Regions from separate parts of the Streptomyces sp. E-08 genome, predicted to be linked through region 2. Evidence: riboswitches for the same ligand, from Rfam matches in the RefSeq annotation. Region 2 holds a riboswitch; each other region holds the start of a gene.
The links. A riboswitch is a leader RNA that binds a small molecule or an ion and turns the genes downstream of it on or off. The one in region 2 is predicted to bind cobalamin.
Positions count from the first base shown of each region.

Region 1: another riboswitch for cobalamin. It lies ahead of ACN9MM_RS05020 (energy-coupling factor ABC transporter permease); the one in region 2 lies ahead of cobN (cobaltochelatase subunit CobN).
Region 3: another riboswitch for cobalamin. It lies ahead of ACN9MM_RS09710 (cobalamin biosynthesis protein); the one in region 2 lies ahead of cobN (cobaltochelatase subunit CobN).

Region 1 covers NZ_CP183971.1:1,066,209-1,075,714, reverse strand. Annotated here, with positions in the region: gene ACN9MM_RS05045 (PadR family transcriptional regulator) at 1-499, opposite strand, end outside; gene ACN9MM_RS05040 (FAD-dependent oxidoreductase) at 546-2,561, opposite strand; gene ACN9MM_RS05035 (ATP-binding cassette domain-containing protein) at 2,729-3,592, opposite strand; gene cbiQ (cobalt ECF transporter T component CbiQ) at 3,589-4,338, opposite strand; gene ACN9MM_RS05025 (energy-coupling factor ABC transporter substrate-binding protein) at 4,344-5,024, opposite strand; gene ACN9MM_RS05020 (energy-coupling factor ABC transporter permease) at 5,021-5,719, opposite strand; cobalamin riboswitch at 5,749-5,954, opposite strand; gene ACN9MM_RS05015 (PTS-dependent dihydroxyacetone kinase phosphotransferase subunit DhaM) at 6,033-6,488, opposite strand; gene dhaL (dihydroxyacetone kinase subunit DhaL) at 6,485-7,105, opposite strand; gene dhaK (dihydroxyacetone kinase subunit DhaK) at 7,131-8,123, opposite strand; partial or broken gene ACN9MM_RS05000 (IS5/IS1182 family transposase) at 8,572-8,938, opposite strand; gene ACN9MM_RS04995 (hypothetical protein) at 9,028-9,393, shown strand; gene ACN9MM_RS04990 (hypothetical protein) at 9,491-9,506, shown strand, end outside.
Region 2 covers NZ_CP183971.1:4,136,318-4,145,823, forward strand. Annotated here, with positions in the region: partial or broken gene abc-f (ribosomal protection-like ABC-F family protein) at 22-1,613, shown strand; gene cobN (cobaltochelatase subunit CobN) at 1,643-5,260, opposite strand; cobalamin riboswitch at 5,300-5,431, opposite strand; gene ACN9MM_RS18955 (cobalamin biosynthesis protein CobG) at 5,505-6,728, shown strand; gene ACN9MM_RS18960 (precorrin-8X methylmutase) at 6,725-7,378, shown strand; gene ACN9MM_RS18965 (precorrin-2 C(20)-methyltransferase) at 7,375-8,868, shown strand; gene ACN9MM_RS18970 (cobalt-precorrin-6A reductase) at 8,939-9,506, opposite strand, start outside.
Region 3 covers NZ_CP183971.1:2,115,293-2,124,798, forward strand. Annotated here, with positions in the region: gene ACN9MM_RS09695 (alpha/beta hydrolase) at 1-484, opposite strand, end outside; gene ACN9MM_RS09700 (anion permease) at 893-2,164, shown strand; gene ACN9MM_RS09705 (hypothetical protein) at 2,181-2,402, shown strand; cobalamin riboswitch at 2,517-2,656, shown strand; gene ACN9MM_RS09710 (cobalamin biosynthesis protein) at 2,692-3,678, shown strand; gene ACN9MM_RS09715 (cobyric acid synthase) at 3,675-5,183, shown strand; gene ACN9MM_RS09720 (putative cobaltochelatase) at 5,392-7,446, shown strand; gene cobO (cob(I)yrinic acid a,c-diamide adenosyltransferase) at 7,446-8,054, shown strand; gene ACN9MM_RS09730 (cobyrinate a,c-diamide synthase) at 8,048-9,448, shown strand; gene ACN9MM_RS09735 (ZIP family metal transporter) at 9,451-9,506, opposite strand, start outside.

The DNA of each region.
Region 1 (9,506 bases), 3.1 Mb from region 2:
ACTCCACCCAGAACCGCTCCAGATCCACCCCGCCCCGCAGGACCAGGTGCCGCAGCCGGTCCGGCTCGGTGCGGCGGCGCTCCGCCGGGAAGTCCCGGGCCTCGATCAGGAGGTACTCGTCCAGCTGGGCCCGGTGCAGGGACAGATGGCGCGACAGCTCGGCCCGCAGCCCCTCCGTGCCCACCATCGCCGCCGCCCGCATCCGGAGCAGCAGGGCGGACCGGAGCGGCTTCGGGTCCTCGGACCTGCCCACCCAGTCGCCGAGCTCCGCCCGGCCCGCGGGCAGCACCTCGTACTCCTTCTTCTGCCCTCGCGCGGGCACCGGAGCGGGCAGCGCGCGGATGTGCCCCGCCTGCTCCAGCTTCCCGAGCTCGCGGTAGATCTGCTGGTGCGTGGCCGACCAGAAGTAGCCGATCGACTTGTCGAAGCGGCGCGTCAGTTCGAGGCCGGAAGACGGCTTTTCGAGCAGCGCGGTGAGGATCGCGTGCGTGAGGGACATGCTCGCATCCTAGGTTCGGCCGGCCACGGTGATCACGGGGCGAGGGTCACAGGGTGGCGGCGAGCCGGGTGCCCTGGTCGATGGCCCGCTTCGCGTCCAGCTCGGCGGCGACGTCCGCGCCGCCGATCAGGTGCACGGAGCGGCCGGCCGCCACCAGCTGCTCGTACAGGTCGCGGCGCGGCTCCTGGCCGGCGCAGAGCACGACCGTGTCGACGGGCAGGAGCTGCGGCTCGCCGTCGATCGTGACGTGCAGGCCCGCGTCGTCGATCCGCTCGTACGAGACGCCCGCGACCATGGTGACGCCGCGGTGCTTGAGCTCGGTGCGGTGGATCCAGCCGGTCGTCTTGCCCAGGCCCGCGCCGACCTTGGTGCTCTTGCGCTGGAGCAGGTGGACCTGGCGCGGCGGCGCGTCGCGCTCGGGCGCCCGCAGTCCGCCGCGGTTCTCGTACGAGGTGTCGACGCCCCACTGGCGGAAGTACGTCTCGGGGTCCTGGCTCGCGCCCTCGCCGCCGTCCGTCAGGAACTCGGCGACGTCGAAGCCGATGCCGCCCGCGCCGATGATCGCGACCCGGTCGCCGACCGGTGCGCCGTCCCGGAGCACGTCGAGGTAATTGAGGACGCTCGGGTGGTCCTCGCCCGCGATCCCGGGGGTGCGGGGGGTGACGCCGGTGGCGACGACGACCTCGTCGTAGCCGTCCAGGTCGGCGGCGGTCACGTACGTGTTCAGGCGGACGTCGATGCCGTGCTCGGCGAGCTGGACGCGGAAGTAGCGCAGCGTCTCGTCGAACTCCTCCTTGCCCGGCACCCGCTTGGCGATGTTCAGCTGGCCGCCGATCTCGGCGGCGCCGTCGAAGAGGGTGACGGAGTGGCCGCGCTCGGCCGCGGAGACCGCGCAGGAGAGTCCGGCCGGGCCCGCGCCGACGACGGCGACGCGCTTGGCGAGGCGGGTGGGGGAGAGGACCAGCTCGGTCTCGTGGCAGGCGCGCGGGTTGACCAGGCAGGAGGTGATCTTCAGGTTGAAGGTGTGGTCGAGGCAGGCCTGGTTGCAGCCGATGCAGGTGTTGATCGTGTCCGCGCGGCCGGCCGTCGCCTTGGCGACGAAGGCGGGGTCCGCGAGGAACGGGCGGGCCAGCGAGACCAGGTCGGCGCGGCCGTCGGCGAGGATCTCCTCGGCGACCTCGGGGGTGTTGATGCGGTTGGAGGTGACGAGCGGCACGGAGACCGCGCCCATCAGCTTCTTCGTCACCCAGGTGTAGGCGCCGCGCGGCACGGAGGTGGCGATGGTGGGGATGCGCGCCTCGTGCCAGCCGATGCCGGTGTTGATGATGGTCGCGCCGGCGGCCTCGATCTCCTTGGCGAGCTGGACGACCTCCTCCAGGGTGGAGCCGCCGGGGACGAGGTCCAGCATGGAGAGGCGGTAGACCAGGATGAAGTCCTCGCCGACGCGCTCGCGGATCCGGCGGACGATCTCCAGCGGGAAGCGGACCCGGTTCTCGTACGAGCCGCCCCAGCGGTCGGTGCGGTGGTTCGTGGCGGCGGCGATGAACTCGTTGATGAGGTAGCCCTCGGAGCCCATCACCTCGACGCCGTCGTACCCGGCCTCCTTGGCGAGCTCGGCGCAGCGCGCGTAGTCCTCGACCGTCTGCTCGACCTCGGCGTCGGACAGCTCGTTCGGTACGAAGGGGCTGATGGGGGCCTTGAGGGGGCTGGGGCCGACGAGGCCGGGGTGGTAGGCGTACCGGCCGAAGTGCAGGATCTGCATCGCGATCCGGCCGCCCTCGGCGTGCACGGCGTCGGTGATCAGCCGGTGCTCGGCGACCTCGTCGGCGGTGGTGAGCTTGGCGCCGCCGTCCCAGGGCCGGCCGGCCTCGTTGGGTGCGATGCCGCCGGTGACGATGAGGCCGACGCCGCCCCGGGCACGCTCCGCGTAGAAGGCGGCCATGCGCTCGAAGCCGTGCTCGGTCTCCTCCAGGCCGACGTGCATCGACCCCATGATCACCCGGTTGGGCAGGGTGGTGAACCCGAGGTCGAGCGGGCTCAGCAGGTGCGGGTACGGGGTCATGGGGCGTCTCCTCGCGCAGGGGTCGTCGACCTCAGTTCTAGGTGACCCCGGACGCCTTCTGCAACTAGTTGCAGAAGAATCGGAGAGTGATGTCTACTACTCGGTAGCAAGACCTCCGCGCCACTCGGGACGCTCAGGCCGGGCGGCTGGAGCCTCACTCGGATCGCTCAGGCCGGGCGGCCCGGCCCCGCCACCTCGGCGGTGACCCACGCGTCCAGGTCCTCCGGCGTCCGGGGCTCCGCCGCGTCCGCGCCCAGCAGACCGTGGGCCCGCAGGAGACGGGCCACCGACGTGCCCCACGGGCGGCGTAGACGGGCCGCCGCCAGCAGGGCGTCGTCCGCGAGGAGCTCGGCGACCGGGCCCGTGCGCAGACCGTCGGGGGAGAGCACCGCCGCCCCGTCGGCCCAGCGCAGCGCCAGATCGACGTCGTGCGTCGCCATCACCACCGTCGTCCCCGTCGCACGGAGCCGTTCCAGCGCGTCGAGCAGCCGCTCCTGGCCGTGCGGGTCGAGTCCGGCCGTCGGCTCGTCCATGATCAGCACCCGGGGCCGCATCGCGACGGCGCCCGCGATCGCCGCCCGCTTCCGCTGCCCGTACGACAGGAGATGCGTCGGCCGGTCCTCAAGAGCCACGATGTCCAGCGCCTCCAGGGCCTCCCGCACCCGGAGCCGTACCTCCTCTTCCGGCAGCCCCAGGTTCATCGGACCGAACGACACGTCCTGACCGACCGAGGCCGCGAACAGCTGGTCGTCCGGATCCTGCACGACCAGCTGCACCGTGGTCCGCAGCCGGGTCAGCCCCTGCCGGTCGTACGCCACCTCCGCCCCGTCCAGGAGCAGCGACCCGCTCCCGCAGCGCAGACCCCCGCTGAGCAGCCGGAGCAGCGTCGTCTTGCCGCTGCCGTTGCGGCCGAGGAGCGCGATCGCGCGTCCCTCCGCCACCGCGAAGTCCACGCCCGACAGGACCGCGGGCCCGTCCTCGTAGGCGAAACCCGCCTTCACCAGCTCCACGACGGGGGTCGGAGACGTCACGGAAGGAACCTTTCCAGTACGAGGGTGAGGGCGACGAGACCCGCCAGGAGCAGGCCCGTCGCCGTGAGGAACCGCCGCGACACCGCGACGGCGGGCACCAGCACCCGCAGCGTCCCGTCGTAACCGCGCCCGGCGAGCCCCGACTGCAGGCGCTGCGCCCGGTCGAAGGCCCGTACGAACGTCGTCGCGCCGAGGCCGGCGAGCGAACGCCAGGTCGCGGCCCGGGTGGTGTGCCCGAGCCGGGCCGCCTGGGCCTGCCGGATCTTCGTGAGCGCGTCGAGCAGCAGGAAGATGATCCGGTACATCACGAGTGCCACGTCCACCACCGGTGCCGGGACGCCCGCCCGGACCAACCGGGGCAGCACGTCGGACACCGGCGTCGTGAAGGCGAAGAGCAGCACCCCGAGAGAGGCCGAGGCGGTCCGCAGCAGCAACTCGCCCGCGTGCACGGGACCGTCGGGCGCGAGGGCCACGAGCCCCCGCGCCCCGCCCACCTCGAAGAGCAGCGGGACCGCGCCCGTGACGCAGAAGCCGAGCGGGATGCGGAACGCCCGCCACAGCTGACGGCCCGGCACACCGGCCGGGCCGAGCAGCACCGCGAGCGTGGCCGCCGCCACGAGCACCGCGCCGGGCCACGGCGGCAGACCCACCGCGCACAGGGTCAGTCCGAAGCCGAGGAGCGCCTTCTCCACGGGATGACGGCGGCGCCAGCGACTGCTGTGCGCCGCCGCGTCGATCGGCAGCATCGGCGCTACGCGCCCGTGCCGTCGAAGGGGACGGAACCGTCGTCGGCCCCCGGGACCCCCGCCTCACCGACGACGGGCCGGGACCCGCCGCTTGCGGCACCGGCGCCGGCGGCACGGGAGGCTGCGCCGGCCCGCGGGGCGCGGGAGCCGGCGCCGGCACGCGGGGCGCGGGAGCCGGCACCGGTACGCGGGGCGCCGGAGTCGGCACCGGTACCGGTACCGGCGTGCGCGTCGGCCGAGTCCTCCCCGCTGGTCGACGTGCCGGAGACGGGCCCGTTCCCGGCCGTACCGGAGTCACCCTGCCCGACGGGACCGCCTTCCCCCGTCGCACTCTCCATCCCCGTCGCACCGTCCGTCCCCGCCGCCTCGGCGGCCTCCGCCGCCGCGCGGGCCGCGCCCTGGCGGCGGCCGCGCCGGAGGCCGAAGTAGTACGCGAGGACGCCGGCGCCCAGTGCCGCCTGGAGGGCGAAGAGCGCCGACTCGATCTCGCCGGACGGCGGCTCGTACAGCGGGCTGAACCACGGCTTGTAGTCCGGCTGGAGCTCGGTGATCGCGGTCTCGGCCTCCGCGTCCGACCCCGCGAACGGCTCTTCCTTGTGGTCGCCGAGGCCCAGCGCGAGCGGCAGGACCGCGAGCGCGGCGACGAGGAGCAGCAGCAGCGTGTTGATCTTCGCGTTACGGCTCATCGCGCGGCCACCTCCTCCCCTCGCTCCGCCTTCGGCCGGCCGAGGACGCCGAGCCGGACCAGCTCGCCCTTGCTGGACTGGGTGAGCAGCCGCATCACGAGCACCGTGAGCAGGCCCTCGCTCACCGCCAGCGGGATCTGGGTCACGGCGAAGATCCCGCCGAACTTGGCCAGCGCGCCGGGCACGCCGCTGCCGGGGTCGGGGAACGCCAGGGCCAGCTGCACGCTGGTGACGCAGTACGTGGACAGGTCGGCGACGAACGCGCCGAAGAAGACGGCCACCATCAGCGGCGTACCGAACCGCCGCAGCAGCCGGTACGTCCCGTAGCCCGCCCAGGGCCCGACGATCGCCATCGAGAAGGCGTTCGCCCCGAGGGTGGTCAGCCCGCCGTGCGCGAGCAGCAGGGCCTGGAAGAGCAGGGTGATCGTCCCGAGGACCGCCATGATCGGGGGTCGGAAGAGGATCGCACCCAGACCCGTACCGGTCGGGTGGGAGCAACTCCCGGTGACGGAGGGAAGCTTGAGTGCCGACAGGACGAACGTGAAGGCGCCGGACGCGCCGAGCAGCAGGGTGGACTCGGGGTTCGACCGCACCTCGCGGGTCAGCGCGCGCACCCCGTGGGCGACGAACGGGGCGGCCGCTACGCCCCAGGCGGCGGCGTGCACAGGGGGCAGATACCCCTCGGCTATATGCATGGTCGGTAGACCCTCTCCAGCACCTCGTGGATGGACAACGCACCCCGGCCGGTCTCCTGGCTGACGGTCATACGGCCCGACTCCGCCTTCCCACACCGTCGCGGTCTCCCGCGCCGGTCCAGTGGCTTCCCCGGGGTGTTCCCCCCGGGGATGGAGCCGGACCTCCCGATCACAGTGGCGAGGGCCGCACCGGTACCGCACCGGTTTCCCGTACACCAAGGCCCTGCGACATTAGTGTGTTGACCTGCTGGATCACAACACGGTCGCCACCCGGCGCGGCCCGTCGGTCACTCCCCGCACACGGCTCGGGCGCTCACTCCTTGCGGTAGGAGTACGCCTCCGAGGCCGCCGCCACCACCGCTTCGAGGTCCCCGCCGGCGCTCGCCGTGACCAGCGCGGCGACCGCGCCCTCGACGAACGGCGCGTCCACCAGGCGGGCGGCCTCGGGCAGTTCGTCGCCCTCGGCGAGCAGCGCCTTCACGGTGAGGACCGCGCTGCCCAGGTCGACCAGGAGCGCCACACCGGCCCCCCGGTCGACGGCCTTCGCCGCCTCGCAGATCAGCTCGGAACTCGTCCCGAGCCCGCCGTCCGCAGTGCCGCCCGCCGGCAGCAGCGGCGCGAGATCGCCGCCGCCCGCGAGGCCGCGGGCCAGCTCGGCCACCGCCGTCGCGACCGCCGCGCTGTGGGAGACGAGCACGATGCCGACGGGCGGGACCACGGGAGGCACGGCGGGCGGTTCTGTGGGCGGTTCTGCGGGCGTGGGGCTCATCGCACCCCCTCCGTGCGCGCGGTGTCGGCGAGCGCCGCGAACAGCAGCGCCGACGACGTCGCCCCCGGATCCTGGTGCCCGATCGACCGCTCCCCGAGATAGCTGGCCCGGCCCTTGCGCGCCTGGAGGGGTACGGTCGCGAGGGCGCCGCCGTCGGCGGCGGTCCGGGCCGCCTCGTACGAACTCCGGAGCCCTTCGACGGCGGGCACGAGCGCGTCCAGCATCGTCTTGTCCCCCACCTGGGCGCCGCCCAGCTGCGACACGGCGGCCACCCCGGCGCCGAGGGCCTCCGCCAACCGCACCCGGGTGACCTGCGCGTCCTCGCCCAGGGTCTTCCCGGCGCGCCGCAGCAGCGTCCCGTACAGCGGCCCCGAGGCGCCGCCGACCGTGGAGATCAGCTGCCGCCCGGCGGCGGTGAGCACCGCGCCCGGGCTCGCCGGCGGCTCCTTCGCCAGGATCTCCGTCACGGCGGCGAAGCCCCGCCGCAGATTGGCCCCGTGGTCGGCGTCGCCGATGGCCGAGTCCAGCTCGGTGAGCCGGTCCGCCTCCCGGTCGACGTCCTCGGCCACCGCGGCCAGCCAGCGCACCAGGAACCCGGCGCCGAAGGTCTCCGTCATGTCGCTCCCCATGCCCAATCCCGTCTCACCGGCCCCAGCGCAGCGCGGGCGTCTGCACCGGAGCGTCCCACAGACGCAACAGCTCCTCGTCGACCTCGCACAGGGTCACCGAGCACCCGGCCATGTCGAGCGACGTCACGTAGTTCCCGACCAGTGTCCGGGCCACCGGCACCTGCCGCTCGGCGAGCACCCGCTGCACCTCGGCGTTGAAGCCGTACAGCTCCAGGAGAGGAGTGGCGCCCATCCCGTTCACCAGGGCGATGACCGGCCCGGACGGGCGCAGGTCCTCGACGACGGCGTCCACGGCGAAGTCCGCGATCTCGCGGGAGGTCATCATGGCCCGCCGCTCCCGGCCCGGTTCGCCGTGAATCCCGATGCCCAACTCCAGCTCGCCCGCGGGGAGATCGAAGGTCGGGCTGCCCTTGGCGGGGGTCGTGCAGGCACTCAGGGCCACCCCGAAGGACCGGCACCGCTCGTTGACCCGTCGGGCGATCGACTCCACGCGCTCCAGCGGGGCGCCCTCCTCGGCGGCGGCACCGGCGATCTTCTCCACGAACAGCGTGCCGCCGGTGCCGCGCCGCCCCGCCGTGTACAGACTGTCCGTCACCGCCACGTCGTCGTCGACGAGGACCTTGGCGACCTGGATGCCCTCGTCCTCGGCGAGCTCCGCGGCCATCTCGAAGTTCAGCACGTCGCCGGTGTAGTTCTTCACGACGAAGAGCACCCCGGCGCCGCTGTCGACGGCGGCCGCGGCACGCACCATCTGATCGGGCACGGGCGAGGTGAAGACCTCTCCGGGGCACGCGGCCGCCAGCATGCCGTACCCCACGAACCCCCCGTGCAACGGCTCGTGCCCGGACCCGCCGCCGGACACCAGCGCCACTTTCCCGGCCACGGGCGCGTCCCGCCGCACCACGACCCGCCGCTCGACGTCCACGGTCAGCTCGGGATGCGCCGAGGCCATCCCCCGCAGCGCATCGGCGACGACGGTCTCAGGAACGTTGATCAGCATCCTCACGGGTGTCTCCTCGGGATTTCAGCGGCTGGACTCACTCTTCGGGTCTTCGCAGGTCAGATCGTGTTGCCGGGCTAGGTGATCTTGGCGGTACGCGGCGGTCGAAGGCGGCATCCGCCGGTGCTCATGCTGATCTGATGCGGACTTCTATGACGCTATGTCAGCTTAGTGTGGCGACGCGCCAGGTCTCGTCGAGATCTTTCCCTCGGTGGTATCGACAATCCTGCTGCGAAGGTCACGAGTGCTGCTCCGGCCCCAGGATTTCCGGGTCCGAGCGACCCCAGGGTGAAGGAAATCCGTGCTGCGCAGGACGTGTGGTCCGTAGGTGGTGCGACCTACACGCTGGATGCGGGAACCATCAGGAAGTACACGATGGCCCGGTTCGGATCGGCGTTCAACGCACCGACGGTCGTCGCCACCGGACTCGACGACGCGGTCCAGGGGTGGAGCCCGGCCGGCCAACCACGACGACCAGGCGGGTGTCGGCGTCGATGACGACCTGGTGGTTGGTGGAGTACCGGTAGTTCTTCGACCGCTCGGCGACGGTGTGGTCCCGGGTGGAGACCAGAGCGGCGTCCACGATGAGCACTGCATCCTTGGTGAACCGATTGCGCGATTCGTACGGTCAGGTTTGTTCGCCAGTACGCGGTGACCAGCAAGATCCGGTCTTCCAACGGGAGGATCCATGGTCGGCCCCTGCGGACCGCGTCCGCACCTGCGCGGCGCAGTACCGTCACCAGCTTCCCGAAGGCGCGCGGGCTCAGCCCGGAGAACGGGGCTATCCAGGACGGCTCCGACGCTGTGATCACACCAGTCAGTTCGAGATCATCTCGTCCATGTGACCACGTCTTCAGAAGGCCGCCGGGGGCTCTCGTCGGTCGTTCTCCTGAGCTGCGACACTCTGTATGTGATCTATCCCGCGACGGACCAGCTGTCATCTGCCGAACGCGCCTTCATGATCAACGCCACCGAGATCGACATCCTCCCCGGTGTCCGGGGCGATCTCGACGAGCCGCTGGTCTCAGGGCCCGCCTCGGCTCTCGTCCCGATCCTCCTTCCCCTCGTCGACAGAGGATGGATCGAAGTGTGCCGGCTCGTGCCGTGGACAGCGCCGGATGGCACTCTCGGTGAGCAGCCCGGTCCCCCCATTCCGAGGCAGGGCCTTCCTGCAGTTTTGGCGAACGCCGAGAACTGGGAGTACCCGCGATCCGGCACGTGGCTGGGGTGCCTCACACTGACTCTCACCGAAGCAGGGCAGGGGATCCCCCGCTGACACTCGGTCTCAACGGCAGCCCTCCATTCTCTGCAAGATCCTCCGCGGCCGCCGTCTCAGAGACGAAGGCGTTCCCGCGCCCTTCAGGAAGCGCCTGGTGGACGCGCTGTGCG
Region 2 (9,506 bases):
CCCGAGGTCAGGAGGTCGCCCTTGTTCCGTGCCCTACTCGTCGACGTCACCAAGCGCCACGACGACCGGCACGTGCGCCACCGCACCGTGCTCGACCGGGTCTCCCTCACCGTCCGCCCCGGCGAACGCCTCGGCGTCGTCGGCGACAACGGCTCCGGGAAGTCCACCCTCCTCCGGCTCCTCGCCGGCCTGGAGACCCCCGACAACGGCACCGTGACCGTGGAAGCCCCCGGCGGCCTCGGCCACCTCGCCCAGACCCTCGACCTCCCCCCGGACGCGACCGTCGGCGACGCCGTCGACCACGCGCTCGCCGAACTGCGGCACCTGGAGCGGGCGATCCGTACGGCCGAGGCCGGGCTCGCCGCCACCGGCGACCTCGACGGATACGCCCGGCTGCTCACCGCCTACGAGGCCAGGGGCGGCGCCGGGGCCGACCGGCGCGTCGAGACCGTCCTCCGGAAGCTCGGCGAGCCCGGCCCCCTCGACCGCGCCCGACCGCTCGGGACGCTCTCCGGCGGACAGCGCTCCCGGCTCGCCCTGGCCGCCGTCCTCGCCGCCGAGCCCGAACTGCTGCTGCTCGACGAGCCGACCAACGACCTCGACGACGAGGCCGTGTCCTGGCTGGAGGAACGGCTGCGCGCCCACCGGGGCACGGTCGTGGCCGTCTCCCACGACCGGGTCTTCCTCGACCGGGTCGCGACCGCCGTCCTGGAGGTCGACGAGGACCGCCACACCGTGCGGCGGTACGGCGACGGCTACGCCGGCTACCTCACCGGACGCGCCGCCGAACGGGCCCGCAGGCAGCGGGAGCACGAGGAGTGGAGGGCCGAACTCGCCCGCCACCGGGCCCTCGCCGACACGACACCGACCGTTTCTCCGCGATCCCCCGCAAGGCCCCCGCCGCGTTCAGCGGAGCGGGCGCCTTCCGCGCCCGGTCACGGGCGCACGGCGCGATGAGCCGCATCCGCTCGGCCCGCGAGAAGCTCGACCGGCTCACCGCCCACCCCGTGCCCGCGCCGCCCGAACCGCTCCGGTTCCGTACGGAGATCACGGGAGAAGGCGCGCCCGTCGATCTCGCCGGGATACGCGTCGACGGCCGGCTCCGCCTCGACGCGCTCCGCCTCGACCCGGGCGAGCGCCTCCTGGTCACCGGGCCCAACGGCGCGGGAAAGACCACTCTCCTCCGGGTCCTGGCGGGCGAACTCGCCCCGGACGCGGGCACGGTGACCGTGCCCGCCCGGGTCGGGCTGCTCCGCCAGGACACGGCCCCACCCCTCGACCCCCGTACGGTGGGCGAGGCCTTCGGAGAGGGCCGCGAGGACGAACTGCTCGCCCTCGGGCTCTTCGCGGCCCGGGATCTGACGACCCCGGTCCGACTGCTGTCGACGGGACAGCGCCGCACACTGGAACTGGCCCGTCTGGTGACCTCCCCCGCCGACCTGCTCCTCCTCGACGAGCCGACCAACCACCTGGCCCCCGGCCTCGTGGAGGAGCTGGAGGCCGCGCTCGCGGAGTACCGGGGCACGCTGGTCGTGGTCAGCCACGACCGGCGGCTGCGGGAGGGATTCCGGGGCCGCGTCCTCGCACTGGCCCCGGCCCTGGTGCGGACCTAGGCCTCGCGAGGACCCGGCCCCGTGCGGGGCTACTCGTCCCCCTCCAGGTCACCCTCGGTCTCCAGGAACACCTGGCGCAGGGCGGCCAGGGTCTCCGGGTCCGGCTTCTCCCACATGCCCCGCGACTCGGCTTCGAGCAGCCGCTCGGCGATGCCGTGCAGGGCCCACGGGTTGGCCTCCTTGAGGAAGGCCTGGTTCGTCTCGTCGAGGACGTATTCCTGCGTGAGCTTGTCGTACATCCAGTCGGCGACGACACCCGTGGTCGCGTCGTACCCGAAGAGGTAGTCGACGGTCGCCGCCAGCTCGAACGCGCCCTTGTAGCCGTGGCGGCGCATGGCCTCGATCCAGCGCGGGTTGACCACGCGGGCCCGGAAGACCCGGGAGGTCTCCTCGACGAGCGTGCGCGTGCGGACGGTCTCCGGGCGGGTCGAGTCACCGATGTACGCCTCGGGGGCCGTGCCCGTGAGCGCGCGGACGGTCGCGACCATGCCACCGTGGTACTGGAAGTAGTCGTCCGAGTCGGCGATGTCGTGCTCGCGGGTGTCCGTGTTCTTCGCGGCCACCGCGATCCGCTTGTACGCGGTCTCCATCTCGGCGCGCGCCGGGCGGCCTTCGAGCCCCCGCCCGTACGCGTACCCGCCCCACACCGTGTACACCTCGGCCAGGTCGGCGTCCGTGCGCCAGTCCCGCGAGTCGATCAGCTGGAGGATGCCCGCGCCGTACGTGCCCGGCCGCGAGCCGAAGATACGGGTGGTCGCGCGCCGCTCGTCACCGTGCTCGGCGAGGTCGGCCTGCGCGTGCGCCCGGACGTAGTTGTCCTCGGCGGACTCTCCCTCAAGACCCGCCACGAGCCGTACGGCGTCGTCGAGAAGGCCGATGACGTGCGGGAACGCGTCCCGGAAGAAGCCCGAGATGCGCAGCGTCACATCGACGCGCGGACGGCCGAGCTCGGCGAGCGGGATCGGCTCCAGGCCGTTCACCCGGCGCGAGGCCTCGTCCCACAGCGGACGGACGCCGAGCAGGGCGAGGGCCTCGGCGACGTCGTCACCGGCGGTGCGCATCGCGCTCGTGCCCCACAGGGAGAGGCCGACGGAGGTCGGCCACGCGCCGTTGTCGTCGCGGTAGCGGGTGAGCAGCGAGTCGGCGAGCGCCTGCCCGGTCTCCCAGGCGAGCCGGGACGGCACGGCCTTGGGGTCGACGGAGTAGAAGTTGCGGCCGGTCGGCAGGACGTTGACCAGACCCCGGAGCGGGGAGCCGGACGGTCCGGCCGGCACGAAGCCGCCGTTCAGGGCGTGCACGGCGTGCGCCAGCTCGTCGGTGGTGGCGGCCAGGCGCGGCACGACCTGCTCGCAGGCGAAGCGCAGCACGGCGTGCACCTCGGGGCCGTACGCGGCGGCGACCGTCTCGATCGCGTCCACGGACCAGTCCGCCGCCTCCATCGCCTCGACCAGCTCGCGGGCCTTCGCCTCCGCCTCGTCGGCGGTGGTGCGGGTCGCGGCCGACTCGTCCAGGCCGAGGGCCTCGCGCAGACCGGGCAGCGCCTGCGTGCCGCCCCAGATCTGGCGGGCACGCAGGATGGACAGGACCAGGTTGACCCGGGCCTCGCCCTCCGGGGCGCCGCCGAGGACGTGCAGTCCGTCGCGGATCTGGGCGTCCTTGACCTCGCACAGCCAGCCGTCGACGTGCAGCAGGAAGTCGTCGAAGCCGTCGTCCTCCGGGCGCTCCTCCAGACCGAGGTCGTGGTCGAGCTTGGCGGCCTGGATCAGGGTCCAGATCTGGGCGCGGATCGCGGGCAGCTTCGCCGGGTCCATGGAGGAGATCTGCGCGTACTCGTCGAGCAGCTGCTCCAGGCGCGCGATGTCGCCGTACGAGTCGGCGCGGGCCATCGGCGGCACCAGGTGGTCGACGAGGGTCGCGTGCACGCGGCGCTTGGCCTGGGTGCCCTCGCCCGGGTCGTTGACGAGGAACGGGTAGATCAGCGGGATGTCGCCGAGGGCCGCGTCGGGGCCGCAGGCGGCGGACAGGCCGGCGTTCTTGCCGGGCAGCCACTCCAGGTTGCCGTGCTTGCCCAGGTGGACCATGGCGTCGGCGCCGAAGCCGCCGTCCTCGGCGCGGGCGGCGATCCAGCGGTAGGCGGCCAGGTAGTGGTGGGACGGCGGGAGATCGGGGTCGTGGTAGATCGCGATCGGGTTCTCGCCGAAGCCGCGCGGCGGCTGGATGAGGACCAGCAGGTTCCCGCGCCGCAGGGCGGCGAGGACGATGTCGCCCTCCGGGTTGCGGGACCGGTCGAGGAACATCTCGCCGGGCGCCGGGCCCCAGTGCTCCTCGACCTGCTCGCGGAGCTCGGCGGGCAGCGTCGCGTACCAGCGCTTGTAGTCGGCGGCCGGGATGCGGACCGGGTTCTTCGCGAGCTGCTCCTCGGTCAGCCAGTCCTGGTCGTGGCCGCCGGCCTCGATGAGGGCGTAGATCAGCTCGTCGCCGTCGCCGGAGACCAGACCGGGGAGGTCCGCCTCGGGGCCGAAGTCGTAGCCCTCCTCGATGAGGCGGCGGAGCAGGGAGACGGCGGAGGCGGGGGTGTCGAGACCGACCGCGTTGCCGATGCGGGAGTGCTTCGTCGGGTACGCGGAGAGGACGAGCGCCAGCCGCTTCTCGGCGTTCGGGATGTGGCGGAGCCGGGCGTGCCGCACGGCGATCCCGGCGACGCGGGCCGCGCGCTCGGCGTCGGCGACGTACGCGGGCAGACCGTCGGCGTCGATCTCCTTGAAGGAGAACGGGACGGTGATGAGGCGGCCGTCGAACTCGGGCACGGCGACCTGGCTCGCGGCGTCCAGCGGGGACAGGCCCTCGTCGTTCTCCTCCCACGCCGACCGCGAGCCGGTCAGGCAGAGCGCCTGGAGGATCGGCACGTCGAGCGCGGCGAGCGCGCCCGCGTCCCAGGCCTCCTCGTCGCCGCCGGCCTGCGCCTCGGCGGGCTTGGTGCCGCCGGCCGCGAGGACGGTCGTGACGATCGCGTCGGCCGTGCGCAGCGTCTCGACGAGCTCCGCCTCGGGGGCCCGCAGGGACGCCACGTACAGCGGGAGGGCCCGCGCGCCGGCGTCCTCGATCGCCCCGCACAGGGCGTCGACGAAGGCGGTGTTCCCGCTCATGTGGTGGGCGCGGTAGTAGAGCACGGCGATCGTCGGGCCGGTCTCGTTCCTCGCGACCCGGTCGAGCGGGCCCCAGGTGGGGGCGGCGGCCGGGGACTCGAAGCCGTGGCCGGTGAGCAGCACGGTGTCGGAGAGGAAGCGGGCCAGCTGCTCCAGGTTGGCCGGGCCGCCGTGCGCCAGATAGGCGTGCGCCTCGGTGGCGACGCCGACGGGCACGGTGGAGGACCCCATCAGCTGGGCGTCGGGGGCCTGTTCGCCGCTGAGCACGACGACCGGCTTCCCGGTGGCGAGGACCGTGTCCAGGCCCTCCTGCCAGGAGCGGATCCCGCCGAGGAGGCGGACGACGACGAGGTCGACGCCGTCGAGCAGGGCGGGGAGGTCGGCCAGGGGGAGGCGCGAGGGGTTGGCGAAGCGGTACTCGACCGCTCCCTCGGCCTGGGCGGCGTTCGCCGCGCGGGCGCTGAGCAGGTCGGTGTCGGAGTGCGACAGCAGCAGGAGCATGGCGAGCTCAGGCCTTCCTCGGGGTTGTCCGCGCCCCGGGTGGTCAGATGGACGGCGGGAGTTCCTGACTCACCCGCGGGTGCGGGCTCACAGTGGCGGGACCGCGCCGGATTCTCACCGGGCTTCCTCCCCGGGGTCCTGGGACCCCATGCCGATCTGCATCCTAGATCGTGGCGTGGGCGGGCCCCAGGGAGCGGCGGGGTCGACCGGATCACACCCGGTGGTCGGGCGGTTCCCCGTGGGTATGCTCGCCGCCATGCCGCCCACCCCACCCCCGGCGTCCGAACCGGGCGAACCTCGCGTACGGGACCGTGGCGACGCCTGCCCCGGGGCGCTGCGCCTGCACCCCGCCGACGACGGACGCCTGGCCCGACTGCGCCTGCCCGCAGGGCGCCTGACGGCTCGTCAGGCCGAGGTTCTGGCGCACGCGGCCGAGACCCTCGGCGACGGGCGGATCAGCATCACCTCACGCGGCAACGCGGAGCTGCGCGGCCTCGCCGAGGACTGCGGGGCGCGGCTCGCCTCCCTCCTGGCCGGGGCGGGCCTGCTGCCCTCCCCCACCCACGAGCGCGTCCGCAACATCGTGGCCTCGCCCGGCGCGGGACTCGACGGACTCGGCCACTCGGACGTGCAGTTGTGGGCCCGCGCCCTGGACACCGCCCTGTGCGCCGAACCCCGGGCGGCGTCCCTTTCCGGACGGTTCCTGTTCGTCCTGGACGACGGGCGCGGAGACGTCGCCGGGCTCGGCGGCGATGTGAGCTTGATCGCAGGACGGGACGGATCCGTCCGGCTGCTCCTCGGCTCCCGGGCCTTCCTCCTCGCCGCCGCCGACGCCGTCCGGGCCGCCCTCGCCGCCGCCCTCGCGTTCCTCGACGCGGCCGAGGCCGCGGGCAACGGGGCCTGGCGCCCGCACGAGCTGCCCGACGCGCACGTACCCGACTGGGCCGGGGCGCTCGCGAGGGCCGGGATCACGGCGGAGCCCGTACCCGTACCGCCGCTCCCCGTGTCCCCGCCGCCCGCGCCCGGGCCGCTCGGCGACCGCGCCCTGCACGTCCTCGCCCCGCTCGGCCGGCTGACCGCCACCCAGCTGCGGGCCCTGCTGCCCGCCGCCGAGGTCCGGCTCACGCCCTGGCGCGGCGCGGTCGTGGTGACCGACCCCGCCAGGCTCCCCGCCCTGGAACCGTACGGCCTGGTCACCCGGCCCGGCCTGCCTTCCGTCGGGGTCAGCGCCTGCACCGGACGCCCTGGCTGCGCCAAGTCCCTCGCCGACGTCCGGACGGACGCCGGCCTGGTCCGCCACGGAGGCCTGCCCGTCCACTACTCCGGGTGCGAGCGCCGCTGCGGCCACCCGCGCGGCACCTGGGTCGACGTCCTCGCCACCGGCGACGACAGCTACCTGGTGGACGGCGTCCCCACCCCCCGTACCGCCCTGCCCGAAGCAGTGACCAAGGCCCGCACGACGAGATGAGCGAGAGCACCAGGATGTTCGACTACGAGAAGGACGGGACGGAGATCTACCGCCGGTCCTTTGCCACGATCCGCGCCGAGGCGGACCTCGCGGACCTGCCCGCCGACGTCGCCCAGGTGGCGGTCCGGATGATCCACGCCTGCGGCATGACCGACCTCGTGCAGGACATCGCGTACTCCCCGCGGGTCGTCGCGAACGCCCGCGAGGCCCTCCGCGCGGGCGCGCCGATCCTCTGCGACGCCCAGATGGTCGCCAGCGGCGTCACCCGCAAGCGGCTGCCCGCCGACAACGAGGTGCTCTGCGCGCTCTCCGACCCGGCCGTCCCCGCCCTCGCCGCCGAGCTCGGCACCACCCGCTCCGCCGCCGCCCTCGAACTGTGGCGGGACCGCCTCGAAGGCTCCGTCGTCGCCATCGGCAACGCCCCCACCGCCCTCTTCCACCTCCTGGAGATGATCGCGAAGGGCGCCGGGAAGCCCGCCGCCGTCCTCGGCATCCCCGTCGGCTTCATCGGCGCCGCCGAGTCCAAGGACGCCCTGGCCGAGAACACCCTCGGCCTCGACTACCTGGTCGTACGGGGCCGGCGCGGCGGCAGCGCGATGACGGCCGCCGCGATCAACGCCCTCGCCCACGAAGCGGAGATCCAGGCATGAGCACCGTGACCGGAAAGCTGTACGGCGTCGGGCTCGGCCCCGGCGACCCGGACCTGATGACGGTCGCCGCCGTGAAGGCCATCGCCGCGGCCGACGTCATCGCCTACCACTCGGCCCGCCACGGCCGCTCGATAGCCCGTTCCATCGCCGCCGAGCACATCCGCGAGGACCACATCGAGGAGCGGCTCGTGTACCCGCTCACGGTGGAGACCACGGACCACCCGGGCGGCTACCGGGGCGCCCTGAACGACTTCTACGAGGAGGCCGCGGCCCGCCTCGCCGCCCACCTCGACGCCGGCCGCACCGTCGCCGTCCTCGCCGAGGGCGACCCGCTCTTCTACGGCTCGTACCAGCACATGCACAAGCGGCTCGCCGACCGCTACGACACGACCGTCCTCCCCGGCGTCACCTCGGTCAGCGCCGCCGCCGCCCGCCTCGGCGAGCCGCTGTGCGAGGCGGAGGAGGTCCTCACGATCATCCCCGGCACCCTGCCGGAGGACGAGCTGACGGCCCGCCTCGCGGGCACCGACTCGGCGGTCGTGATGAAGCTGGGCCGCACTTTCCCGACCGTGCGGCGGGCCCTGGAGCGGGCCGGCCGGCTGGACGACGCCCGCTATGTGGAGCGCGCGTTCATGACGGGCGAGCGCACGGAGAAGCTGACGGACGTGGACCCCGGGTCCGTCCCGTACTTCTCCGTCGCGGTCCTCCCCTCCCGCATCGGCCAGGAGCCTCCCCTACGGGAGACCGGCGAGGTCACCGTCGTCGGCACCGGCCCCGCCGGGGCGCCCTGGCTGACCCCCGAGTCGCGCGGCGCGCTCGTCAACGCCGACGTCCTCGTCGGCTACACGACGTACCTCGACCGGGTCCCCGTCCTGCGCCCCGGGCAGATCCGGCACGGCTCCGACAACAAGGTCGAGTCCGAGCGCGCCGAGTTCGCCCTCGACCTGGCCCGCCGCGGCCGGAAGGTCGCGGTCGTCTCCGGCGGCGACCCGGGCGTCTTCGCGATGGCGACCGCGGTCCTGGAGGTCGCCTGCGCACCGGAGTACGCGGACGTGCCCGTACGGGTACTCCCCGGGGTGACCGCGGCGAACGCGGCCGCCGCCGCGGCGGGCGCCCCCCTCGGCCACGACTACGCGACGATCTCCCTCTCCGACCGGCTCAAGCCGTGGGACGTCATCGAGGCCCGGCTCCGCGCGGCCGCGGGCGCGGACCTCGTCATCGCCCTCTACAACCCGGGCTCGAAGTCCCGCACCCACCAGGTGGCCGCCGCCCGCGACCTCCTCCTGGAACTCCGCGCCCCGGAAACCCCGGTGGTCGTCGCCCGCGACGTCGGCGGCCCGGAGCAGTCGGTCCGGATCCTGACCCTGAAGACCCTGGACCCCTCCGAGGTCGACATGCGCACGCTCCTCCTGATCGGCTCCTCGCAGACCCGGACGGCCGAACGGGGCGACGGCCGCACGATCACGTGGACGCCGCGGCGCTACGGCTGAGGGCTGAGACCCGAGAGGGGGCGGGGGCGGGACCCGAACCGGGTCGAGGTGACCGAACTCGGCCCGCCCGTCACCGCGTAGCCACCCACGCGGCGGCCTCCTCCGGGGAGGCCGCCGTCCGCACGCCCTCCGGGACCGGGGGGCGGCGGACCACCACCACCGGGAGGCCCGCCTCGCGGGCCGCGGTCAGTTTCGGGGCCGTCGCCGCGCCGCCGCTGTCCTTCGTGACCACGACGTCGACGCGGTGGTGGCGCATGAGCTCCCGCTCGCCGTCCAGGGTGAAGGGGCCCCGGTCCAGGAGCAGCTCGGTGCGGGCGGGCCCGGGGGTGTCCGGGGCGTCCACCGAGCGGACCAGGAACCACTGCGGGCAGGCCGCGAACGCCGCCAGGCCCATGCGGCCCGTCGTCAGGAACACCCGGTCGCCCAGGCCGTCCAGCGTCCGGGCCGCCTCCTCCAGGGACGCCACCGGCCGCCAGTCGTCGCCGTCCACCGGGACCCAGCCGGGACGACGCAGCGCCAGCAGGGGAACATGGGCGGTGGCGGCCGCCCGGGCCGCGTTGAAGCTGATCCGCTCGGCGAAGGGATGGGTGGCGTCGATGACCGCGTCCACGGCGTGCCCCGCCATCCACTCCACGAGC
Region 3 (9,506 bases), 2.0 Mb from region 2:
GCAGGGCGATCACCCAGGTGGTGCGGGGGCCCGCCACGAGCCAGCCGGGCAGGGGTCCGAGTTCGCCGGGGATCTCGACGTCCTCCTGGGCGAGCCCGAGGGCGCTGATCGGGGTGCCCCGGTGCAGCTGGGGGGTGAGCCGGACGCGGGCGCCGGGCCCGAGGACGCCGAGCTCGACCCGCTCCAGGCGGCGGACGACGGTGTCGGCGGTGTGCGGGACCCGGTCGAGTACGGGGCCGAGGACGGCGTGCAGGCCGTGGGCCTCCATCCCGTACGTGCCGGGGCGCAGCGACGCGAGGCTGCGGGTGAGGGTGATGCGTTCGGGCCCCGTGGCGTGCACGGTGAGCCGGGGGTCTCCGGGGAGTGGTCGTCCGGACGGCACCTTGAGGGCGACGTCGCTGGCGTACCGGCCGGCCGCGATCGCGGCCGCGCCGACACCTATCAGAGTGGTGACGGCCGCTGCCGTCGCTGTAGCCGGGCGCACGCTCCCAGTGTCGGCAGGGCGGGGTGGGGCTGCCACCGGACGGACCCGGACGGCCCTGGACCGGCCCCGCGCTCCCCGGGCCCGGCCCGGGGAGGGGCGAAGCGGAGGGATCGCCCGGCGGAGTGACATGGGTCTCCTCCTGGCGGTCCCCCGGCCGGATGGTTCTGTCCAGGGAGCGGAACCGGGTGACGGGGGAGGAAGCGGGGCAGGTCGTACGTGCCCCGTACGGGCCCGGATTACCCATGGTTGCCGGGTGACCGCATCGTGGACAACCGGGCACCCGGGGGCCACAAGCGGAACCTCTTGACACCGGATAGGGACACCACGCCGCCCGCCCCAGTTCATCTTCCGTTCACCCAGGTTGCTTACGTTCGACGAGCCACTGACGTCAAACGATTGCCTGGGTAAATGGAACACATCACGCTGCTGCTCGCCATTGTGGTCGTGACAGCTCTCGTGTTCGATTTCACGAACGGTTTCCACGACACCGCCAACGCGATGGCCACGACCATCTCGACCGGTGCTCTCAAGCCCAAGACGGCGGTGGCCATGTCCGCCGTGCTGAACCTCGTCGGCGCGTTCCTGTCCGTGGAGGTCGCCAAGACGATCTCCGGCGGGATCATCAACGAAGAGGGCATTCGTACAGAAGTGATCTTCGCGGCGCTCGTGGGCGCCATCCTGTGGAATCTGCTGACCTGGCTCCTCGGCCTGCCGTCCAGCTCGTCCCACGCCCTCTTCGGCGGTCTCATCGGCGCCGCGGTCATGTCGGCCGGCTGGTCCGCCGTGAACGCCCCGACCATCGTCACCAAGGTCCTCATCCCGGCCGTCGCCGCGCCCATCGTCGCCGGCCTCGCCGCGATGCTGGCCACGCGCCTGACGTACAAGATCGGCGCGAAGACCGACGAGAAGCGCACCGCCAAGGGCTACCGCGTCGGCCAGATCGCCTCCGCCGGTCTCGTCTCCCTCGCCCACGGCACCAACGACGCCCAGAAGACGATGGGCATCATCACCCTCGCCCTGGTCACGCAGGGCGTCGTCGCCCCCGGTTCGAACCCGCCCCTGTGGGTCATCGTCTCCGCCGGTGTGGCCATCGCGCTCGGCACCTACCTCGGCGGCTGGCGCATCATCCGCACCATGGGCAAGGGCCTCACCGACCTCCGGCCGCAGCAGGGCTTCGCCGCCCAGACCAGCGCCGCCACGGTCATCCTCGCCTCCTCGCACCTCGGCTTCTCCCTCTCGACCACCCAGTCCTGCTCGGGTGCCGTGATGGGTGCCGGTCTCGGCCGCAAGGGCGGTGTCGTCCGCTGGTCGACCGCGACCCGGATGTTCGTCGCCTGGGGCCTGACGCTGCCCGCCGCCGGCCTCGTCGGCGCCGGTGCCGAGTTCCTCACCAAGCAGGGCCCCTGGGGCATCGTCGCCGTCGCGGTCCTCCTGGTCTCCGGCTCGGCCGTGATCTGGTCGCTGTCCCGCCGCAAGCCGGTCGACCGGCACAACGTCACGGCCGACGACCTGGACGGCGACGCCGAGCCCGCGGGCGTCGTGACCACCGCGATCGCGGCCGTCACCCCGCCGCCGGCCGGCTCCGTCGCCGCCGTCGCGGACGAGGACCTGAAGACCACCATCCCCGCGCCGGTCCCCACGGACCCGGCCGCTCCCCCGGCCCCCGCCGCCGCGGTCTAAGGAACTGGAACCAAGCATGAAGATCGACTGGGCAGCTCTCGGCTCCGTCTTCGGAGTCAGCCTCGTGACGACCGTCGCGCTCGTGGGCCTCTTCACCCTCGGTGTCATCGGCCTCTCCAAGCAGGAGCAGGCCGCCGCCCAGGGAGGCTCCGCCGCCCTGGCCCGCACCGGCGCCTACGCCTGCTTCGCCCTGTGCCTGGCGGCCGTGGCGTACGGCATCTACCTGATCGTCGCCTGACGCGTCGAGCGTGACCGGCGGGGCGGTCCGCACCTTCGGTGTGCGGACCGCCCCGCCGTCGTGTTTGTGGTGCTTCGCACAGTGACGCGGTGCAGGTCAAGGGTGAGTTGACGGCTGTTCTCGGGCCGTGGTGGACTGCCGAGGCCATTACGGCGGCAGTAGAGGAAGTCCGGTGCGAATCCGGCGCGGTCCCGCCACTGTGACCGGATCCGAAGGGTCCGGGAGTCAGGAACTCTCGCCGCCGGTCACGTCGATCCAGGGCGCGGACCCTGAGTGAGGACACAGCGCCATGCCCGGCCGCAGCCCCGGACCCTCCAGAACCAGCCGCCTTTCCCCGGACGGATTCGCGTACGGCGCGGCCGCCGGTCTCGCCGTCGACCTGCTCGTCGGCGACCCCCGCCGCGGCCATCCCGTCGCCGCGTTCGGCCGGGCCGCGGCCCGGGTCGAGGACGCCCTGTGGCGCGACCACCGCGGGTGGGGCGCCCTGCACACCGCCGTCTGCGCCGGCGCCACCGTCGCGGCCGGCGCCCTCGCCGCCCGTGCGGTACGGGGCAGCCGTGCCGGATCCGCCGCGCTCACCGCCGCCGCCGTCTGGTCCGTCGTCGGCGGTACGACCCTGGGGCGCGAGGCCCGCGCGATCGGGGGCGCCCTCGCCGCCGGGGACCTGGAGGTCGCCCGCGAGCGGCTGCCGCACCTGTGCGGGCGCGACCCGCAGTCCCTCGACGGTCCCGCGATGGCCCGCGCGGTCGTGGAGTCCGTCGCCGAGAACACCTCCGACGCGGTCGTGGGCGCCCTCTTCTGGGGAGCGGTCGCGGGCGTGCCGGGCCTGGTCGGCTTCCGCGCCGTCAACACCCTCGACGCGATGGTCGGCCACAAGTCCCCCCGGTACCGCAGGTACGGCTGGGCCTCGGCCCGCCTCGACGACGTGGCCGGCTGGCCCGGCGCCCGGCTGACCGCGGTCCTCGCGACCGTCGCCGGCGGGAACCCGCGCGGGGCCGTACGGGCCTGGCGGGCGGACGCCGCGAAGCACCCGAGCCCCAACGCGGGCCCCGTCGAGGCCTCCTTCGCGGGCGCCCTCGGCGTGCGGCTCGGCGGGACCCTCTCGTACGCCGGACGGGTCGAGCACCGGCCCGTCCTCAACGGGGAGGGGCGGCCCGTCGAGGTCGCCGACATCGACCGCGCGGTCCGGCTCTCCCGCCGGGTCACCGGACTGACCCTGGCCGCCTGCGTGGGCGGCCGCATGATCGCGAGCGCGCTGAAGCGGAGGAACGCATGAGGGGTGGGGGGCTGCTCGTCGCCGGGACCACGTCCGACGCGGGCAAGAGCGTCGTCACGGCCGGAATCTGCCGCTGGCTGGTCCGGCAGGGCGTCAAGGTCGCGCCGTTCAAGGGCCAGAACATGTCCCTGAACTCCTTCGTCACCCGGGAGGGCGCCGAGATCGGCCGGGCCCAGGCCATGCAGGCCCAGGCCGCGCGGGTGGAGCCGACCGCCCTGATGAACCCGGTGCTGCTCAAGCCCGGCAGCGACCGCTCCAGCCAGGTCGTCCTCATGGGCAGGCCGGTCGGCGAACTGAGCGCCCGCGGCTACCACGGCGGCCGGCAGAAGGAACTCTTCGAGCCGGTCCTCGCGTGCCTGGAGGAACTCCGGGGCACGTATGACGCCGTGATCTGCGAGGGGGCGGGCAGTCCGGCCGAGATCAACCTGCGGCGCACGGACATCGTGAACATGGGCATCGCGCGGGCCGCGAAGCTGCCCGTGGTCGTCGTCGGGGACATCGACCGGGGCGGGGTCTTCGCCCAGTTCTTCGGGACGACGGCGCTGCTCTCTCCCGAGGACCAGGCGCTCGTGGCCGGATACCTGGTCAACAAGTTCCGGGGTGACGTCACGCTGCTCGAACCGGGCCTCGACATGCTGCACGGGCTCACCGGGCGCCGGACCTTCGGTGTCCTGCCGTACGCGCACGGGCTCGGCATCGACGAGGAGGACGGCCTGCGGGTCTCCCTGCGGGGCACCGTCCGCGAGTCGGTCGTCGCGCCGCCGGTCGGCGCGGACGTGCTGCGGGTCGCCGTCTGCGCCGTCCCCCTGATGTCCAACTTCACCGACGTCGACGCGCTCGCCGCCGAGCCGGGCGTGGTCGTCCGGTTCGTGGACCGGCCCGAGGAGCTCGTCGACGCCGACCTCGTCGTCGTGCCCGGCACCCGGGGAACGGTCAAGGCGCTGGCCTGGCTGCGGGAGCGGGGCCTCGCGGACGCCCTCGCCCGGCGCGCGGCCGAGGGCCGCCCCGTGCTCGGCATCTGCGGCGGCTTCCAGGCCCTGGGCGAGCGCATCGAGGACGAGGTCGAGTCGAAGGCGGGTGTGGTCGACGGTCTCGGGCTGCTGCCCGTACGGGTGCGGTTCGGCGTCGAGAAGACCCTCGCCCGGCCGGTCGGCGAGGCGCTCGGCGAGCGGGTCGAGGGATACGAGATCCACCACGGCGTCGCGGACGTACGGGGCGGGGAACCGTTCCTGGACGGCTGCCGGGTCGGCTCCGTGTGGGGCACCCACTGGCACGGCTCGCTGGAGAGCGACGGCTTCCGCCGGGCGTTCCTGCGGGAGGTCGCGGCGGCGGCGGGGCGGCGGTTCGTGCCCGCGCCCGACACGTCGTTCGGCGCGCTGCGGGAGGAGCAGCTCGACCGGCTCGGCGACCTGATCGAGGAACACGCGGACACGGACGCGCTGCTGCGGCTGATCGAGCGGGGCGCTCCGGCGGGGCTGCCGTTCGTGCCGCCGGGTGCGCCGTGAGCGCCGGAGCGCTCGGTGCGGGCCGGGGTGGAGGCCCGGGTGCGGGCCGGTGGGGATGCGCCCGGCCCGCGGCCGCGCCGGGGTCCCCACCCGCACGAGCCCTACCACGGGTCGAACACCGTGCGGGTGGCCCCTGGGGGCGGTCACCCGCCGCCGGCGGCCGTGGCTCGTCGTCCGAACGTCAGCAAACCGAAGGAGTGACCACCCGATGAGCACCCGGTATCCGTTCACCGCCGTCGTCGGCATGGACGACCTGCGGCTCGCGCTGCTGCTGAACGCCGTCAGCCCGGCCGTCGGCGGGGTGCTCGTGCGCGGTGAGAAGGGGACCGCCAAGTCCACCGCCGTCCGCGCGCTCGCCGAGCTGCTGCCGGAGGTCCCGGTGGTCGCCGGGTGCCGGTTCAGCTGCGACCCGGCCTCGCCCGACCCCGGCTGCCCCGACGGCCCGCACGGCGACGCGCCCGGCACGGCCCGCCCCGCCCGCATGGTCGAGCTGCCCGTCGGCGCCTCCGAGGACCGGCTCGTCGGCGCGCTCGACATCGAGAAGGCGCTCGCCGACGGCGTGAAGGCCTTCGAGCCGGGGCTCCTCGCCGCCGCGCACCGGGGCATCCTCTACGTCGACGAGGTCAACCTGCTGAGCGACCACCTCATCGACCACCTCCTCGACGCCGCCGCCATGGGCGCCTCCCACGTCGAGCGCGAGGGCGTCTCCGTGCGGCACGCCGCCCGCTTCCTGCTCGTCGGGACCATGAACCCCGAGGAGGGCGAGCTGCGGCCGCAGCTGCTCGACCGGTTCGGCCTCACCGTGGAGGTCGCCGCCTCCCGGGACCCCGAGCAGCGGGTCGAGGTCGTCCGGCGCCGGCTCTCCTTCGAGGACGACCCGGCCGCCTTCGCCGCGCGCTGGACCGGCGAGGAGACCGCCCTGCGCGAACGGATCGTCGCCGCCCGGACGCTGCTGCCGCAGGTGGCCCTCGGCGACGCCGTACTGCTCCAGATCGCCGCGACCTGCGCCGCGTTCGAGGTGGACGGCATGCGCGCCGACATCGTGATGGCCCGTACGGCGACCGCGCTCGCCGCCTGGGCCGGGCGGACCGAGGTCACCTCCGAGGACGTGCGCCAGGCCGCGCTCCTGGCCCTCCCCCACCGGCGGCGCCGCTCGCCCTTCGACGCGCCCGGCCTCGACGAGGACAAGCTCGACGAGACCCTGGAGCAGTTCAGGGGCGACGCGCCCGACGACGACCCCGAGCCGGACGGGCCCGGGGACGGCGGCCCGGACGGCGGCGGGGGCGGCGGCGGGGGCGGCGGCGTCCCCCCGCAGGGCGAGGGCCCCGACGGCCCGGCCCCCGAGTCCGCCGAGGCCCCGGAGAGCGCGCCCGCGCCCGCCCCGCAGGGCCCGGGCGCCGGTGAGCGGGCCGCCGTCAAGGCCGGCGAGCCCTTCCGTACGAAGGTGCTGAGCGTGCCCGGACTCGGCGAGGGCGCGGCCGGCCGCCGCTCCCGGGCCCGCACCGAGCACGGCCGTACCACCGGCTCCACCCGGCCCCGGGGTGCGCTCACCAAGCTGCACCTGGCCGCGACCGTCCAGGCCGCCGCCCCGCACCAGCGGGCCCGCGGCCGGTCCGGGCCGGGTCTGGTGGTCCGCCGGGACGACCTGCGGCAGGCGACCCGGGAGGGGCGCGAGGGGAACCTGGTGCTGTTCGCCGTGGACGCCTCCGGCTCCATGGCGGCGCGGCAGCGGATGAGCGCCGTGAAGGGCGCCGTGCTCTCGCTGCTGCTCGACGCCTACCAGCGGCGCGACAAGGTCGGTCTCGTCACCTTCCGGGGCCGGGACGCGGAGGTCGCGCTGCCGCCGACCTCGTCCGTGGACGCGGCCGCCGCCCGGCTCGAGAAGCTGCCGACCGGAGGCCGTACTCCGCTCTCCGCCGGGCTGCTCAAGGCCCATGACGTGCTGCGGGTCGAACGGCTGCGGGACCCCTCGCGCCGCCCGCTGCTCGTCGTCGTGACCGACGGGCGGGCGACCGGCGGCGGCGCCGACCCGGTGGCGCTCGCGGCCCGCGCGGCGCGGCTGCACGCCGCCGAGGGCACGGCGTCGGTGGTCGTGGACTGCGAGACCGGGCCGGTGCGGCTCGGTCTAGCCGGGACGCTGGCGCGCGAACTCGGCGGCACCGCCGTCACCTTGGACGAGCTGCGCGCCGACTCGATCGCCGGCCTCGTCAGGGACGTACAGGCAGCAGGACAGACAACGCAGACAGCATGGAGGGCCGCTTAATGCCGCAGGGACAGCCGACCGTCGTGCCCGACGACGGTCTCACCACCCGTCAGCGCCGCAACAGGGCACTGGTGATGGTGCACACCGGTGTCGGCAAGGGGAAGTCGACCGCCGCGTTCGGCATGGCGCTGCGCGCCTGGAACCAGGGCTGGCCGATCGGGGTGTTCCAGTTCGTCAAGTCCGCCAAGTGGAAGGTCGGCGAGGAGAACGCCCTCAAGGCGCTCGGCGAGACCGGCAAGGGCGGCACGGTCACCTGGAACAAGATGGGCGAGGGCTGGTCCTGGATCCAACGCGAGGTCGCCGAGGGCGAGCAGTCCCACGAGGAGAAGGCCCGCGAGGGCTGGGAGCAGGTCAAGCGGGACCTCGCCGAGGAGCGGTACAAGTTCTACGTCCTCGACGAGTTCGCCTACCTGCTCCACTGGGGCTGGATCGACGTCAAGGAGGTCGTCGAGGTGCTGCGCGACCGTCCCGGGCAGCAGCACGTCGTCATCACCGGCCGCAACGCGCCGCAGGAGCTCGTCGACTTCGCCGATCTCGTCACCGACATGTCCAAGGTCAAGCACCCGATGGACGCCGGTCAGAAGGGCCAGCGGGGCATCGAGTGGTAGCACGTCTCGTCATCGCCGCGCCGTCGTCCGGCGCGGGCAAGACCACGGTCGCGACCGGCCTGATGGCCGCGTTCGCCGGCCGTGGTCTGGCCGTCTCCCCGCACAAGGTCGGCCCCGACTACATCGACCCCGGCTACCACGCGCTCGCGACCGGCCGTCCGGGCCGCAACCTCGACGCCTACATGTGCGGTACGGGGCTGATCGCGCCGCTCTTCCTGCACGGGGCTCGCGGCTGCGACCTGGCCGTGGTCGAGGGGGTCATGGGCCTGTACGACGGGGCCGCCAACCAGGGCGAGCTGGCGTCCACCGCGCAGGTGGCGAAGCTGCTCAAGGCGCCGGTGGTGCTCGTCGTCGACGCGTCCTCGCAGTCGCGGTCGGTGGCGGCGCTGGTGCACGGCTTCGCGTCCTGGGACCCGGAGGTGCGGATCGGGGGCGTGATCCTCAACAAGGTCGCGACGGACCGCCACGAGCACCTGCTGCGGGAGGCGCTCGGGGAGTCGGGGGTGCCGGTGCTGGGGGTGCTCCGGCGGGCCCCCGCCGTGGCGACGCCGTCGCGGCATCTCGGGCTCGTGCCGGTGGCCGAGCGGCAGGCCGCCGCGGTCGCCGCGGTGGCGGCGCAGGCGGAGCAGGTTCTCGCCGGGTGCGACATGGAGGCGCTGCTGGCGCTGGCGCGGTCGGCGCCGCCGCTGAACGCCGAGCCTTGGGAGGCCGACCGGTCGTGGGCAGGCGTTCCGCAGGGCGGAACGGGTGGGCACGACCCGACCACCGGGCCGCGGGCGGCGCACAAGCCCGGCCGAAGGCCGGTCATCGCCGTCGCCGGCGGGGCGGCGTTCACCTTCTCGTACGCCGAGCACACCGAGCTGCTGCGCGCCGCAGGGGCCGAGGTCGTCACGTTCGACCCGCTCCGGGACGAGCGACTCCCCGAGGGGACGAGCGGGCTCGTCATAGGCGGTGGCTTCCCCGAGATGTACGGGGCCGAGCTGTCCGCCAACGCCCCTCTCCGCAAGGCCGTGGCCGAGCTCGCCGCCTCGGGCGCGCCGGTCGCCGCCGAGTGTGCCGGGCTGCTGTACCTGGCGCGGTCGCTCGACGGCACGCCCATGTGCGGGGTGCTCGACGCCGACGCGCGGATGTCGGAGCGGCTCACGCTGGGGTACCGGGACGCCGTCGCCGTGAACGACAGCGTCCTCGCGCCGGCCGGGGCGCGGCTGCGGGGCCACGAGTTCCACCGCACGGTGATCGAGCCGGGCGCCGGGGCGCTGGCGGCCTGGGGGCTGCGGCAGCCGGAGCGGCGCGTGGAGGGCTTCGTGCAGGGCGGGGTGCACGCCAGCTACGTGCACACCCACTGGGCGGGGTCCCCGGAGGTCGCCGCGCGGTTCGTGGAGCACTGCGCGTGAGCTCAGCCGCCGGAGACGCCCACCACGAGCCAGATGAAGGCGACGCCCGCCACCGTGC